4 regions of the Rhizobium sp. 862_C5_N1_2 genome follow, and region 4 is predicted to be linked to each of the others. Evidence: riboswitches for the same ligand, from Rfam matches in the RefSeq annotation. Region 4 holds a riboswitch; each other region holds the start of a gene.
The links. Region 4 has a riboswitch for cobalamin ahead of nrdH (glutaredoxin-like protein NrdH). Riboswitches for the same ligand answer to the same signal wherever they lie in the genome.
Positions count from the first base shown of each region.

Region 1: linked by a shared signal. The riboswitch ahead of ACD590_RS13000 (ABC transporter substrate-binding protein) and the one ahead of nrdH (glutaredoxin-like protein NrdH) in region 4 are both predicted to bind cobalamin.
Region 2: linked by a shared signal. The riboswitch ahead of bluB (5,6-dimethylbenzimidazole synthase) and the one ahead of nrdH (glutaredoxin-like protein NrdH) in region 4 are both predicted to bind cobalamin.
Region 3: linked by a shared signal. The riboswitch ahead of fdhA (formaldehyde dehydrogenase, glutathione-independent) and the one ahead of nrdH (glutaredoxin-like protein NrdH) in region 4 are both predicted to bind cobalamin.

Region 1 is NZ_JBPWPT010000001.1:2,563,829-2,567,412, forward strand. It holds gene ACD590_RS12995 (FecCD family ABC transporter permease) at 1-1,004, opposite strand, end outside; gene ACD590_RS13000 (ABC transporter substrate-binding protein) at 1,010-2,026, opposite strand; cobalamin riboswitch at 2,205-2,459, opposite strand; gene blh (bifunctional sulfur transferase/dioxygenase Blh) at 2,601-3,584, opposite strand, start outside.
Region 2 is NZ_JBPWPT010000001.1:2,195,048-2,198,631, forward strand. It holds gene ACD590_RS11080 (phosphatase PAP2 family protein) at 1-217, shown strand, start outside; partial or broken gene ACD590_RS11085 (molybdopterin-dependent oxidoreductase) at 327-1,004, opposite strand; gene bluB (5,6-dimethylbenzimidazole synthase) at 1,001-1,687, opposite strand; cobalamin riboswitch at 1,730-1,917, opposite strand; gene ACD590_RS11095 (MFS transporter) at 2,092-3,495, shown strand.
Region 3 is NZ_JBPWPT010000004.1:276,060-279,643, reverse strand. It holds gene ACD590_RS34095 (transporter substrate-binding domain-containing protein) at 1-409, shown strand, start outside; gene fdhA (formaldehyde dehydrogenase, glutathione-independent) at 596-1,786, opposite strand; cobalamin riboswitch at 2,007-2,206, opposite strand; gene ACD590_RS34085 (DMT family transporter) at 2,368-3,273, opposite strand; gene ACD590_RS34080 (LysR substrate-binding domain-containing protein) at 3,387-3,584, shown strand, end outside.
Region 4 is NZ_JBPWPT010000001.1:3,964,817-3,968,400, reverse strand. It holds gene ACD590_RS19685 (heavy metal translocating P-type ATPase) at 1-1,357, shown strand, start outside; cobalamin riboswitch at 1,521-1,744, shown strand; gene nrdH (glutaredoxin-like protein NrdH) at 2,010-2,231, shown strand; gene nrdI (class Ib ribonucleoside-diphosphate reductase assembly flavoprotein NrdI) at 2,246-2,650, shown strand; gene nrdE (class 1b ribonucleoside-diphosphate reductase subunit alpha) at 2,629-3,584, shown strand, end outside.

The sequences.
Region 1 (3,584 bases), 1.4 Mb from region 4:
ATGATGGCGAAGGCCGGCGCGCCGAAGAGTGCGGTGACGACGCCGATCGGCAGGATTTGCTGCGGTATGATGACGCGCGAAACAATATCGGCGCCGACCATGTAAATCGCACCGCCGAGCGCTGTTGCCGGCAGCAGCCGCCCATGCCCCGGCCCGACGAGGAAGCGGGCGGCGTGAGGGATGACGAGGCCAACGAAGCCGATCGAACCCACCATGCTGACGACGCTTGCCGTCATCGCCGCCGTCATGCCGAACAGCACGATTTGGACGCGGCGTACGGCAATGCCGAGCGAGGCGGCAGCATCCGTGCCAAAAGCGAAGGCGTCCAGCGCCCGCACATGGGCCATGCAGATGATGAAGCCGGCAAGCGCGATCGGCACCGACAGATAGACATCGGGCCAGCGCACGCCACTGAGCGAACCCAAAAGCCAGAACAGGATGCCGCGCGCCTGCTCGGCATTCGCCGAAGTCGTCACGATGTAGGAGGTCAGCGCATTGAAGAGCTGCGAACCGGCGACGCCGCAAAGGATGATGCGCTCGCCGCTTCCTCCCGCACCCGTTGCCAGGAAGCCGACCAGCAGAAAGGCGATCACCGCACCGATGAAGGCGCCGCTCGAGAGGCCGAGAATACCGTAGCCGAAGCCGAGGATCATCACGCAGACGGCGCCCGTCGAGGCGCCGGCGGAGATGCCGAGCACATAGGGTTCGGCCAGCGGATTGCGCAGCAGCGCCTGCAGGATCGCACCGGAGAGCGAGAGCGATGCGCCGGCGCTGGCCGCGACGAGCGCGCGGCTCAGACGATAATCCCAGACGATGCCCTGGTGGATGCGGCTGATCTCGAAATTCGTTCCGAACAGCCGGTTCGAGACCGCCTCCGCCGTGGTCGCAACGGGAATTGCGATCTCGCCGATGGAAACGGCAAGGCTGATCATCAGCCCGAGCAGGAGAAGTGCTACAATGGTGAGCGCGGCAAGCGCCCACCATCCCTGTTGCCTGACCGACATTGCCTTCACTGCGCCAGGCCGAAGGACTTGATGCCGTTCGCCAATGTCTCGATGCCATCGATCGTGCGGATCGTCGGGTTCATCGACTGCGCGTCCATCATCACGAAGTGCTTGTTTTTGACCGCGTCGAGCTCCTTGGTCACAGGGTCGTTCTCAAGAAAATCGACCTTGACCTTAGGATCGTCAGCCGCGTAACGGCGGCGGTCCATGGTCGCGAGCACGATGACGGCAGGGTTCGCCTGGGCGATGGTTTCCCAACCGACCAGCGGCCATTCCTCTTCCGTGGTGACGACGTTCTTCGCACCGATCGTCTTCAGGATATAGGCGGGCGCGCTGTTCTTGCCGGCGATGAAGGCATCGCCGTTGACCTCTTTGCTGGAGAACCAGAAGACGACGGGCAAGTTCTTGCCCGATGCGCCCGATATCGAAGCGACGGCATCCGCCTCGCGCTTCTTCAGCGCCGAAATCAGCGCATCGCCGCGGTCCTTCACGTCGAAAATCTCCGAGAGCTCGGCGACTTCCTGGTAGATCAGCTCCATCGTGAACAATTCCCCGCGCACGCCGTCGCCGCCATCGGTGTTGACCTTGGCGACGCAATCCGCCGGCGCGAGATATGTATTGATCCCGAGATCCTTGAACTGCTCCCGCTTGCCGACGGAGCCCTGCGCGCCGACATGCCATTCGAACTCGGCCGCCACTAGGTCGGGCTCCTGCCCGACGACGGATTCGAAGCTCGGATCGTTGTCGGCAAGTCGCTTTATCTTGCTGTTGGCCTCGGCATATTGCGGCAGGACTGGACCGACCCAGACGGCCGTCCCGGCGACCTTGTCGGCAAGGCCGAGCGAGAAAAGAATTTCGGTCATGCCCTGGCCGATCGAAACGATCCTGGCGGGCGCCTTCTGAAAAGTCACCTGCTGGCCGCAATTACTGACGGTCAGGGGGTAGTGGGTCGCGGCAAGGCTTGGTGCCGCAAGGCCGGCGAGCCCGAAGGCAAATGTCATGGCGGCGAGAATCTGGCGCATGGAAAACCTCGATGAAGGAAAAAATGACGGCCGTTCCGCGCATGTGCGCGGACCGAAAGCACGCTTAGGCGTGCCCTAGCCGCAGGAGGCCCAATCGAGACGGATGCATGCCGGAATTCGGCGAAGGTTCAGCAGGTCAATCATATCTGTTCCTTGTCCGGGCATCCCCGCCCGGTTGATTGGATCGTGATTGACGGCAGGTCTCCTGGCTTGCGGATATCCGTCGTTACATCCGCCTTCCCGCGATATCCGCAGTGGCAGGGCCATGGGCCCTTCAGAGATGGCCAGTCGCTGGCCACTCCTGAGATGATCGACAATCCGCTTACAGTTGCGGGGGCAGCCACGGTCTCGGTCCCTACTGGGTCGTCCTCACCGTGTTCCCTATTAATCCCCTTGGAGTCATCTTCAGGGAACCGTCGAACCCAGTTACGTCGCAGACCTGCACGACGTCAATGATGATTCCGAAGGAGCCATCCCACCAGCGGATAAATATGTTGCGATCGCCTCCGCCCGCCGCATCGCCGAAGCCTACCGCACCTGGGGCAAAGGCGCCCACTCCCAGCCCCGGCCGCCTCTACAACGCATCCAGCGGTATCTTCAAATACCGCCGGCCGTTCCCCTCCGGCTCGGGCAACCGCCCGCCGCGAATATTGACCTGCAGCGCATGCAGCATCAGCTTCGGCTTCGGCAGCGTGCGGTCGCGCGCCTGGCGCAGCGCGATGAAGCCGGCCTCGTCGATGCCTGCGATATGAGGATTGGCGCTTTTCTGGGCGGTCACCGTGCTTTCCCAGCGCGGGTGGCGGCCGCCGGGCTGGTAGTCGTGGCCGGAAAAGAGCCGGGTCTCCTCGGGCAGCAATAGGATGGCCTGGATCGAGTGCCAGAGGGCACTGGCGCTGCCGCCCGGAAAATCGGTTCGCGCCGTGCCGGAATCCGGCGTGAACACTGTGTCGTGCACGAAGGCGGCGTCGCCGATTACATAGGTCACTGAGGCGAGTGTGTGCCCGGGCGAAAACATCACGCGGGCTTTAAGCGCACCGATCTCGAAGGTGTCGCCATCGGCAAACAGCTGGTCCCATTGCGAGCCGTCGGTTTTAAGCGCCGGCCAGTTGTAGATCTCCTTCCAGAGCGTCTGGACGTCGGTGACATGAGCGCCGATCGCGGTCGGCGCACCGGTCTTTCCGTTGATGTAATGCGCGGCGGAGAAATGATCGGCATGCGGATGCGTGTCGAGGATCCACTCGACCGTCAGCCCTTCACTTTTGATATGAGCGAGGATGGCGTCGGCATTGGCCGTTCCCGTCGCCCCCGACATTTCGTCGAAATCGAGCACTGGGTCGATGATGGCGCAGCGTTTCGTCGCCGGGTCGGAAACGACATATTGCACAGTGGAGGTGCGGGGCTCGAAGAAGGCCTTCACATGAGCCGCCTGCCCTGCCCGCTTCTCCAGAAAGCGGCGCGCGCCGGCAAGATCGAAGCCGAGGTTTTGACCGAAGGCCTCGACATCTCCGGGCTTCATCCGGCCGTCGAGCACCTCGCCCAGCGCGTAGAGCGTCAATGC
Region 2 (3,584 bases), 1.8 Mb from region 4:
GTCGAATCACTCCACGTTGTCGACTGCCCGATGCGAGGTGCTTGCCTATCTGTTCCCCGACCAGGCGGAGTTCATCCGAACGGTCGGCAAGGAAGCGGGCGATTCCCGCATCTGGGCCGGCATCCACTATGAAATGGACAACCGGGCCGGTGCCGCACTTGGCAAAGCAGTCGCCGGGAAATTCATCGAGCGGGCAAAAAAAGACGGGGCAGACTAGCGGAAGGGCCGCTAGCGCCTTTCTCCCGAAATGTCGCAATCCTAAGCGAAGGGTTCTCGGTGGAACGTTCCGTTCACTCAGCAGCCGACGTGCGAGGCAGCAACGTTTCTCAAACGATGCGGATGCGGCGCGTCACCTGGCCATTGCTTTCCCAGTATGTGTGCTTTTTGGCGATCAAGGGATCGTCCATCGCCGGTTGAATTTGCCCTGCGGTACTGATCGCGCGCGAGGTCACCGTGTGTTCTCCAGGCGAGGGATTTGGCCAATCCAGTGACCAAATCTTCCAGGCGTATTCGGCCTCCTCGCTGTGATCGATGACTGCCGGCATCCAGGGCCCTTGATCAATTTTCAGTTCGACCCGGTCGATCGGTGCACCCCAGGCTGCGCCGACGACCCGGTGACCCGAGTCGTTGCGCGTGACCTTGGCGGGCGCGGATTTCAGCAAGGCCCGGCCGACCGAGGTCTCGGCCCGCACGGTCTCGCCTTTGTGCTCTTCCTCCCGGATGGTGACATAGTCGCGGCCCATCAGCAGGCTCATGAAGCGGGTGTCGCGAACCTCGATGCCCTTCAGCCACTTGACGTTGGCGATCCCGTACCAGCCCAGAGTTATCAGCCGCAGCGGGAAACCGTTGGGGGCAGGCAGGGTCGCTCCGTTCATTTCGTAGCAGAGCAGATTGTCGGGGTTCATCGCGTCTGCGAGCGACATGCTGCGAGCGAAGTTCTGTTGCATCTTGATGTCGCGAATCGTGACCTCGCCTTTGTCGGTGCCGAAGAAGACGACCTCTAGGTGTTCAGTCCCCATCCATCATGGAAGACGAGTTCCTCGAGCGGCAGCCGCTGCCGCCAGCCTTTGACGGACAGTTCCGGCTCGTCATAGAGCCGGTCGACGAAACCGGCACAGAGCCAGGCGACCACCTCGATATGCTGGGGTATACCGAGAATGCTCTTCAGGTCGCTTTCATGAAAGATGCTGACCCAGCCGATCCCGACCCCTTCCGCCCGCGCCGCAAGCCAGAGATTCTGGATGGCGCAGACTGTGGAATAGCTATCCATCCTGGGATTGTGCGTGCGCCCCAGCACGACGCTGCCGCTGCGGGTAGGATCGCAGGTCACGCATATGCCGAGCGGCGCCTCGACGATGCCTTCGAGCTTGAGCGAGCGGTAGGCCTGCCGCCGTTCGCCTTCGAACATCAGCGCCGCCTCCTCGTTGGCCCTCGCAAAAGCATCCCGGACGCGCGCCCGCACGGTTGCGCTTTTCACCAGAATGAAATTCCACGGCTGCATAAAGCCGACGGAGGGTGCATGATGGGCAGCCGTCAGCAGCCGCTGCACAAGGTCATCCGGCAAGGGATCGGGCAGGAACTGGCTGCGAACGTCGCGCCGCGTCATGATCGCATGATAGACGGCCTCGCGTTCGGCCAAGGAAAAACCGGACGCCGCCGAAAGGGCATCATCATCAAAGGGTCGCATCGTCAAATCCCCAACAACGCAACCGCCCCGCCGTCCGCGCGGATCGGTCTATCTAGCCAGGCCGGTCTTCTGACTCGGCGTCATCCGTCTGCCGCAGCCTTCCCGGCAAAAAGCCAGTGGCGTGATGAAGCGGCAAGCGTCAGCCTTACAGCGTTGGGCACGTTCCGGCTTTGCACCGGATTCCCGATTCTCCCGCCTGGACGGCGGGCACCTGACGGCGCATCTATTTCAGGAAAGCGCGGCGGCGGCAAGCCGGCCCTCATACCGCCGACACGTTGCATGCGACATCGACTTCATGGACAGAGGCGCATCGCTGCCTTAGAAACAAACCGATCCTGACCGACGCCCATGGCGCCGCACTTTTTCTCTTTGCACTTTGGTTGCCCGTGCCCCGCCTCACGCCCATGATCCTTGCGGTCGCCCTGTTCATGGAACAGATGGATTCGACGGTGATCGCCACCAGCCTACCGGCGATCGCAGCCGATATCGGCACCTCGCCGATCGCGCTGAAGCTCGCCGTTACCAGCTATCTCGTGGCGCTGGCGATCTTCATCCCGATCAGCGGCTGGATGTCCGATCGTTTCGGCGCACGCAACATCTTCCGCATGGCGATCTTCGTTTTCATGATCGGTTCGATCGCCTGCGCCTTTTCCAATTCGATCACGGCCTTCGTCATCTCACGCCTGATCCAGGGCGCCGGCGGCTCGATGATGACGCCGGTCAGCCGCTTGCTGCTGGTCCGGGGAACGCCGCGTCACGAACTCGTCGATGCCATGGCCTGGCTCACCATTCCAGCGTTGATCGGTCCGATCATGGGTCCGCCGATCGGCGGCTTCCTCACCACCTACCTCACCTGGCACTGGATCTTCTGGATCAACGTCCCGATCGGCGTGCTCGGCATCATCCTCGTCACCCGTTTCCTGCCGGCGGTTGAGCCACGCAGTCCCCGGCCGATGGATTTCCCCGGCTTCTTTCTTTGCGGCCTCGGCTTCTCCGGCTTCGTCTTCGGCCTGTCGGTGATCAGCCTGCCGGCCGTGCCCGTTATCTATGGTTACGTCACCGTTGCGATCGGCATCCTTGCCGGCCTCCTATACCTCCTGCATGCCCGCCGCGTGCCCTATCCGCTTCTCGATCCGAAGATGTTCCGTTACCCGATGTTCCGGGCGGCAATCCTCGGCGCCTCGAATTTCCGCATGGGACTTGGCGCCCTGCCTTTCCTGATGCCGCTGATGCTCCAGCTCGGCTTCGGCCTGACGCCGCTGCAATCGGGCTCGGTCACCTTCGTCAGCGCGCTCGGCTCCATGGGCTCGAAATTCGCCGCCTCGCGCACCTTCAATGCCTTCGGCTTCCGCACGGTGATCTCCCTCACCACCTTGCTGGCGGCGATCTTCCTCGGCATCAACGGCCTGTTCACCGCCGAAACGCCACTGTTCCTGATCATGGCCTGCCTGCTGATCGGCGGCCTGTTCCGCTCCATGGCTTTCTCCGGCGTCAACGCCATGGCCTTCGGCGATGTCGATGATGCCGACAGCAGCCAGGCAACCGCAATCAATGCCGTTGCCCAGCGTATCTCCATGGCGATGGGTGTGGCGATCGCCGGCGGCATCCTCGAAATTTCCAGCAGCTTTCACGACGGCAGGCTGCTGGTCTCGGATTTCCACATCGCCTTCTTCAGCGTCTCGGCGATTTCGGCGCTGGCCTGCATCACCTTCCTGCGCCTGCCCCAAGATGCCGGCGCTGAACTGACGGCGCGCGGCCGCAAGCGCCGGCACGTCGAGCCGGAAGAGGCCGTGGCTGAAAATAGCTGATCTCCCTGACGCCACGGAAGCCCTGCTACACCCACCGGTTCGCAAGGCTCGGCGCCGGCGGCAGCAGGCGCGAATGGCACGCGTGTGCT
Region 3 (3,584 bases), on a different contig from region 4:
GTCGATCAGCGATGTCAGCCCCGCCGCCCTCAACGATAAAATTCTTGGGGTGACATCGTCGACAGCGCAGGAATCCTATGCCAACCATCTTTATCCGGAAATGAAAAAGAAGGTGTTTCGGTCTTCGCCCGAATTGTACAAGGGTCTGGCGGACGGGAGCGTCGACATTATCCTCGAGGATAAACTCGCCATCTACGACTGGATTGCCAACACCAAGGCAGGAAGCTGCTGCGAGTTCAAAGGACCGGATCTGGTCGACATCACATACTTCGGTGAGGGTGCCGGCATCGCGCTGCGCCTCGATGACAAGGAGCGTCTTGCGCGCCTGAACGAAGCGTTGAAGAGCATCAAGGCGGACGGGACCTACGACATGATCAACGCAAAATATTTCCCGTTCAGCATCCAGTAGTTCGTCAATCAAATCGTTGTGCGATGCAGAATGGCCGGCTTTCCGCCGGCCATTCCTATCAGGTAAAGTCCTCAGTCGTAGTCGCTAGAGCATTTCCGTTTTTCTTCGAATCACGGAAATGCTCTATCCCTTTGTTTTCTCGCAATTCCGGACGCAAAACCGCTACGCGCTTTTGCTGGAATTGCTCTAGGCGGCTTTCGCGACCTCTCCGTGCGGATCGAGGACATATTTCGTCGCCGCTCCCTGGTCGAAGCTCTCATATCCATTGGCGGCATCGTCGAGCGGAATGACCTTGGCGTTGACGATATCGGCAATTGGCAGCCGGTCGTGGAGGATCGCCTGCATGAGCTGACGATTATATTTGATCACCGGAGTCTGGCCGGTGTGGAAGGACTGCGCCTTGGCCCATCCGAGGCCGAAGCGGAGCGACAGATTGCCGTGTTTGGCGGCGTTGTCGACGGCGCCCGGATCCTCGGTAACGTAGAGGCCGGGGATGCCGATCGAACCCGCGGCACGGGTAATCTCCATCATCTGATTGAGCACGATCGCCGGCTGTTCGCCGCCCGAGTGGCCGCGTGCCTCGAAGCCGACCGCATCGATGGCGCTGTCCACCTCATTGGTGCCGACGACCTGCGCGATCATGTCGCCGAGACGGTCGCTCTTCGACAGGTCGATCGGTTCGAAACCGACCTTCGCCGCATGCGCCAGACGGTCCTTGTTGAAATCACCGATCATCACGACAGCAGCGCCGAGAATGCGAGCCGAAGCCGCAGCCGCAAGGCCGACAGGGCCGGCACCGGCGACATAGACGGTCGAGCCGACCCCAACACCTGCACGCACTGCGCCATGGAAGCCGGTGGGCAGAATGTCGGAGAGCATGGTGAGATCACGGATCTTCGCCATTGCCCTATCCCGATCGGGGATTTTCAGCAGGTTGAAATCTGCGTAGGGAATGGTGACATAGCGCGCCTGTCCGCCGATCCAGCCGCCCATGTCGACATAACCGTAAGCACCGCCGGCGCGGGCCGGGTTTACCGTCAGGCAGACACCGGTATCCTGAGACTTGCAGCAGCGGCATCGGCCGCAGGCGACATTGAAAGGCACCGAGACGATATCGCCGATTTCGAGCATCTCGACGTCGATGCCTTTCTCGATGATCTCGCCGGTGATTTCATGGCCGAGGACCAGGCCCGGCATCGCCGTCGTGCGGCCGCGGACCATGTGCTGATCGGAGCCGCAGATATTGGTCGAGATCACCTTCAAAATCACGCCGTGTTCAATGCGGCGGCCGTCAGGCGCTTCCAGCTTCGGGTCGTCGATGTCGCGAACTTCAACCTTGCCCGGCCGGAGATAGACGACGCCTCTATTTTTGCTCATGAATTCCTCCCACTTGTTTGAATGCCTCGATCTGCAACCGATGCAGTCGATGGCAACCTTCCCTCCGGCCTGCCTCCTCTGCAGCCCGGTCCACAACACGAGGATACCGCCGCATCGGGCGATATTCAGATTTGCAAAAGGGACAGATTGGATGGAGAAGAGGAGTGAACGCCATGGTTTTCGCCTGTCGTTCCGCTCGTGATCGTCTGCCGCAATCCGTCGATTTGCTGTGCCAAGAGCTGGTTTCCGGCTCCAGAATCTCCTTTCGATCCATCTCGATATCTTTCCGGATGTCTATCCGGCGATTTCCTTGAGGATTTCAGTTCTTCTACCGCTGCGGGGCGGCGCCGGCGTCAGGCCAGCGTCCCAATGGTCCATTTCGCCAGTTTGCGAGATAGCGCCTTGAACACCACAAGCAAACCATGCCTGACGTAAAACAGCGATCAAGAAAACGACATGGGCGCAACTCAAAGACGACAGTCGGCAAAGTCGCAATAGCGCTGCGTAGCAGAAATAATTGATCCCGCGAATACGGCGGTTTTCCGGATCGTCCCGGAAGATTTGATCGCCGCCTAAAGGCTTTAGGCGCGATGCGGTCGCCGGCTGCGGCTGACGTCGATTGCCGTGTGCCAGAACACGGCGCCGAGGATGATCGCGCCGCCGAAAAAGGTGGCGACGGGCGGCTCTTCGGAAAACAACAGCCAGACCCAGAAGGGCGTGAGCACGATTTCCATCGTGCCGATCAGCGCCGCCTCCGCCGGCGGCATCCGCTTCGCCCCGGCAAGGAAGAGCACCAGCGCCAGGGAGAAATTGGTCGCGCCGAAGGCGGCGAGGACGATCCAGTTGTGCAGGTCGAGCGAGCCGACCGAACCGAACGGAGCGAAGAGTGCAAGTGTCAGGAAAGCGCTGACCACGGTCGGCGGCAGGCTCGGCACGTCGGGACTGATGCGCGGAATGATGATGACGAGCGCGAAGGACGCCGTCATGCCGAGCGCCAGCAGGTCGCCCCAACCGGTCCCGCCGCCGATCGACGAGGCGACGATGACCGCAACGCCGAAGAGCGAGATGCCGCCGGCAATCAGCGTCCGCCTGGAGACCCTCTCCCTGAGGATGACCCACCCGAGCAGTGCCGCGATGAAGGGCGCGGTCGCATAGATCATCGTCACATTGGCGACGGTGGTCATGTAAAGCGCCCCGATGAAGCATACCTGACTGAAGGTCTGGCATGCGATCATCGCAAGACCTGACGGATGGAAGACGGATCGCCATTGCTGCCGTGAGATGCCCCCTTCGAGGAAAAGGCAGGGGATCAGCAGAAACAGGCCGCCGAACAACGACCGCCAGGCGATCGCCGTCCATACGTCGGTCGTCAGGAGCCGCGAATAGACGCCGCTCGCGCTCCAGGCAAGCGTCGCGGCAATGATGAGAAGCACACCCTTCTCGTGCTCGCTGCCTGCGAGGCGTCTGGCCGGATTTTCAATGGTCACGCAGATATTCTCAAAGAAGGAAGTCGAACGCGGTTCTTTTCTGCGCCAAGAATTGACATTAGACAAACGAATAGTAGAGATAGCTACCATCGATTTTTTCTATGGCTATTCCTATGCACGAGCCGATTGAGAGCGACCTGCTCAGAACCTTCCTGGTCGTTGCCGAGACTTCCAATTTCTCCGCGGCTGCCCAGCGCATCGGGCGGACGCAGTCGGCGGTCAGCACTCAGATCAAGCGGCTTGAGCAGACGATCGGCGAAGCTCTGTTCGAGCGGGGCGCCCGCGGCGTGCTGCTGACGCGCCAGGGCATA
Region 4 (3,584 bases):
GACGGGCGAGAGCACGCCGGTGCGCAAGGGCGTCGATGCCGTCGTTTTTGCCGGCACGGTGAATGGCGATGCGGTCCTCAGGGTTCGCGTCACGGCGGCTGCCGCCGACAATACCATCGCCCGCGTCGTCAAGCTGGTGGAGGAAGCTCAGGAATCGAAGGCGCCGACCGAACGCTTCATCGATCGGTTCTCGCGCTATTACACGCCCGGCGTCGTCGTGGTCGCAGCGCTTGTCGCGGTCGTTCCACCGTTGCTGTTCGCTGGGCCGTGGGGCGAATGGGTCTACAAGGGCCTTGCGATCCTTTTGATCGGCTGCCCCTGCGCGCTCGTCATCTCGACGCCGGCGGCGATCGCCGCCTCGCTTTCATCCGGTGCGCGGCGCGGGCTGCTGATGAAGGGCGGCGCGGTGTTGGAAACGCTCGGCAAGGTGACGATGGTCGCCTTCGACAAGACAGGCACGCTGACAGAAGGCAAGCCTCAAGTGACTGATATCATTTCCTTTGGCCTGAGCGAGGCGCAGGTGCTGTCGCGCGCGGCGGTGCTGGAGCAGGGTTCCAGTCATCCGCTGGCGCTGGCGATCCTCAACCGCGCCAAGGCGGACGGCGTTCCCGTGCCGCCGGCCTTCGAGCTTGAAGCGCTGCCGGGCAAGGGTGTCAGCGGCAAAGTCGGCGGTGAGGCGCTGGATCTGCTGTCGCCGCCTGCCGCCCGCGAGCGCGGGACGCTCAGCGCGGAACAGGATGCACGCATCACGGCGCTGAACGACGAGGGCAAGAGCGTGTCGGTGCTGCTCGTCAACGGTGTTGCGGCCGGCCTGATCGCCATGCGTGACGAGCCGCGTGAGGATGCCGAGGCCGGGCTCGCTGCGCTCAAATCAGCAGGCGTCAAGGCGATGATGTTGACGGGCGACAACAAGCGGACGGCAGCAGCCGTTGCCGGTATGCTCGGCATCGATTGGCGCGGCGAGATGATGCCAGAGGATAAGCAGCGGGTCGTCGGCGAATTGAAGCGCCAGGGCTTCATCGTCGCCAAGGTCGGCGACGGCATCAACGATGCTCCGGCGCTGGCCGCTGCCGATATCGGCATCGCCATGGGCGGCGGCACCGATGTGGCGCTGGAGACGGCGGATGCCGCCGTGCTGCACGGACGCGTTGGCGACGTGGCGCGGATGATCGAACTTTCCAAACGCACGATGCGCAACATCCTGCAGAATATCACCATCGCACTCGGGCTGAAGGCGGTGTTTCTGGTGACGACGATCGCAGGGATCACCGGGCTCTGGCCAGCGATTCTTGCCGATACCGGCGCCACCGTGCTGGTGACGATCAATGCACTGCGGTTGCTTCGGATAAAAATATGAATGTCGTTTGAGGAGCCGGCTTCTGCCGGCTCTTTTTATGATGGGTTCTCCACAGCGCTTTTCCGTTAACGCTTCGTTATCCACATCATACACAGCGCGGCGATTCGTTGCCGCCATTGCTGCGCCGCCACAACAACTTGTTGACGTCATGATCGATTCGCGTACCATATCTAGTGTTCGAGGTTCCGTCGATTCGTGAGGATCGGCGGCTAAGACGGGAATTCGGTGCGCTTCGCCATCATGGCGCGGCAATGCCGGGGCTGCCCCCGCAACTGTAAGCGGCGAGCAACTGTCCGATTTCAGGTCACTGGAGCATGATGCTCCGGGAAGGCTGGGCAGGCGCTTTGACCCGTGAGCCAGGAGACCTGCCTCGAACGAAACGTCCACGGGCGGGGTGTCCGGAAGGTCGCGTTGCATGGCTGCGGGGAATCTCCGCATCGCGTTTCGCAGGCCCGAACCTCCGCATGAGCCACTTCGGGGTGAAGTCATGTCAGAATTTCAGTTCAGGCCGCCACCCACTAGAGGTAGAGGGCGGAGTACGCCCAGCGGCTAAATAGCCGCACAGCTCAAAATCATCAGAGAATTTTTCGACGGATATCGACAGATTTCCGATCGATGTCCTGCGCCCAATCGCATCGTCACGAGGAATATCATGACCATTACCGTCTACAGCAAGCCTGCCTGCGTCCAGTGCACTGCCACCTACCGCGCCCTCGACCGTCTGGGCGTCGATTATGACATCGTCGATATCTCGCAGGATGCCGAAGCGCTCGATCGCGTCCGCAGCCTCGGCTACATGCAGGCGCCTGTCGTCATCGCCGGCGAGCAGCATTGGGCGGGCTTCCGTCCCGACATGATCAGCGCGCTCTCCTGACCTGAGGACAAGCGATGGGCCTGATCGTCTATTATTCCAGCCGATCCGAGAACACCCATCGGTTCGTCGCCAAGCTCGGTCTGCGCGCGGCGCGCATTCCGCCAGGTGGCGCAGACGCGTTCCATATCCGCGAACCCTTCGTGCTGATCGTGCCGACCTATAGCGGCGACGGCGGCAAGGGTGCCGTTCCCAAGCAGGTGATCCGTTTCCTCAACGATGCGGAAAACCGAGGACACATCCGCGGCGTGATCGCCGCGGGCAACAGCAATTTCGGCGAGACATACGGGCTCGCCGGCGACGTGGTCTCGCAGAAATGCCAGGTGCCGTACCTTTACCGGTTCGAGCTCATGGGTACCGAAGACGACGTCGCCAAGGTCAAACACGGAATGGAACGATTTTGGACACGGGAACAAACCTGACGCGGGATGCGGGCGCAAAACCGCATCAAACTTTTGCTCAGCCCGCCGGGGAGAGGCCGCCGAAAGCAGCCGAAACCCTCGACTATCACGCGCTGAACGCGATGCTGAACCTCTATGACGATGAGGGGCGGATTCAGCTCGACAAGGATCGTTTGGCGGCCAAGCAATATTTCCTCCAGCATGTGAACCAGAACACAGTGTTCTTCCACAATCTGAGGGAAAAGCTCGATTACCTCGTGACCGAAGGATATTACGAGCAGGAGGTTCTCGACCAGTATTCCTTCAATTTCGTGCGGGATCTGTTCGACCAGGCCTACGCCAAGAAATTCCGTTTCCCGACCTTCCTCGGCGCCTTCAAATATTACACCAGCTATACGCTGAAGACCTTCGACGGAAAGCGCTATCTCGAGCGCTATGAGGACCGCATCTGCATGGTGGCTCTGGCCTTGGCGCGTGGCGACGAGGCCCTTGCCCGCGACATGGTCGACGAGATCATTTCCGGCCGCTTCCAGCCGGCAACGCCGACCTTCCTCAATGCCGGCAAGAAGCAGCGCGGCGAACTGGTTTCCTGCTTCCTGCTGCGCGTCGAGGACAATATGGAATCGATCGGCCGGTCGATCAATTCGGCGCTGCAATTGTCGAAGCGCGGCGGCGGCGTGGCGCTGTCGCTGACGAATATCCGCGAGGCAGGCGCGCCGATCAAGCATATCGAGAACCAGTCCTCGGGTATCATCCCGGTGATGAAGCTGCTCGAAGACAGTTTCTCCTATGCCAACCAGCTCGGGGCGCGGCAGGGCGCGGGTGCGGTCTATCTCAATGCCCATCACCCCGATATCATGCGCTTCCTTGACACCAAGCGCGAAAATGCCGACGAAAAAATCCGCATCAAGACGCTGTCACTCGGCGTCGTCGTGCCCGATATCACCTTCGAACT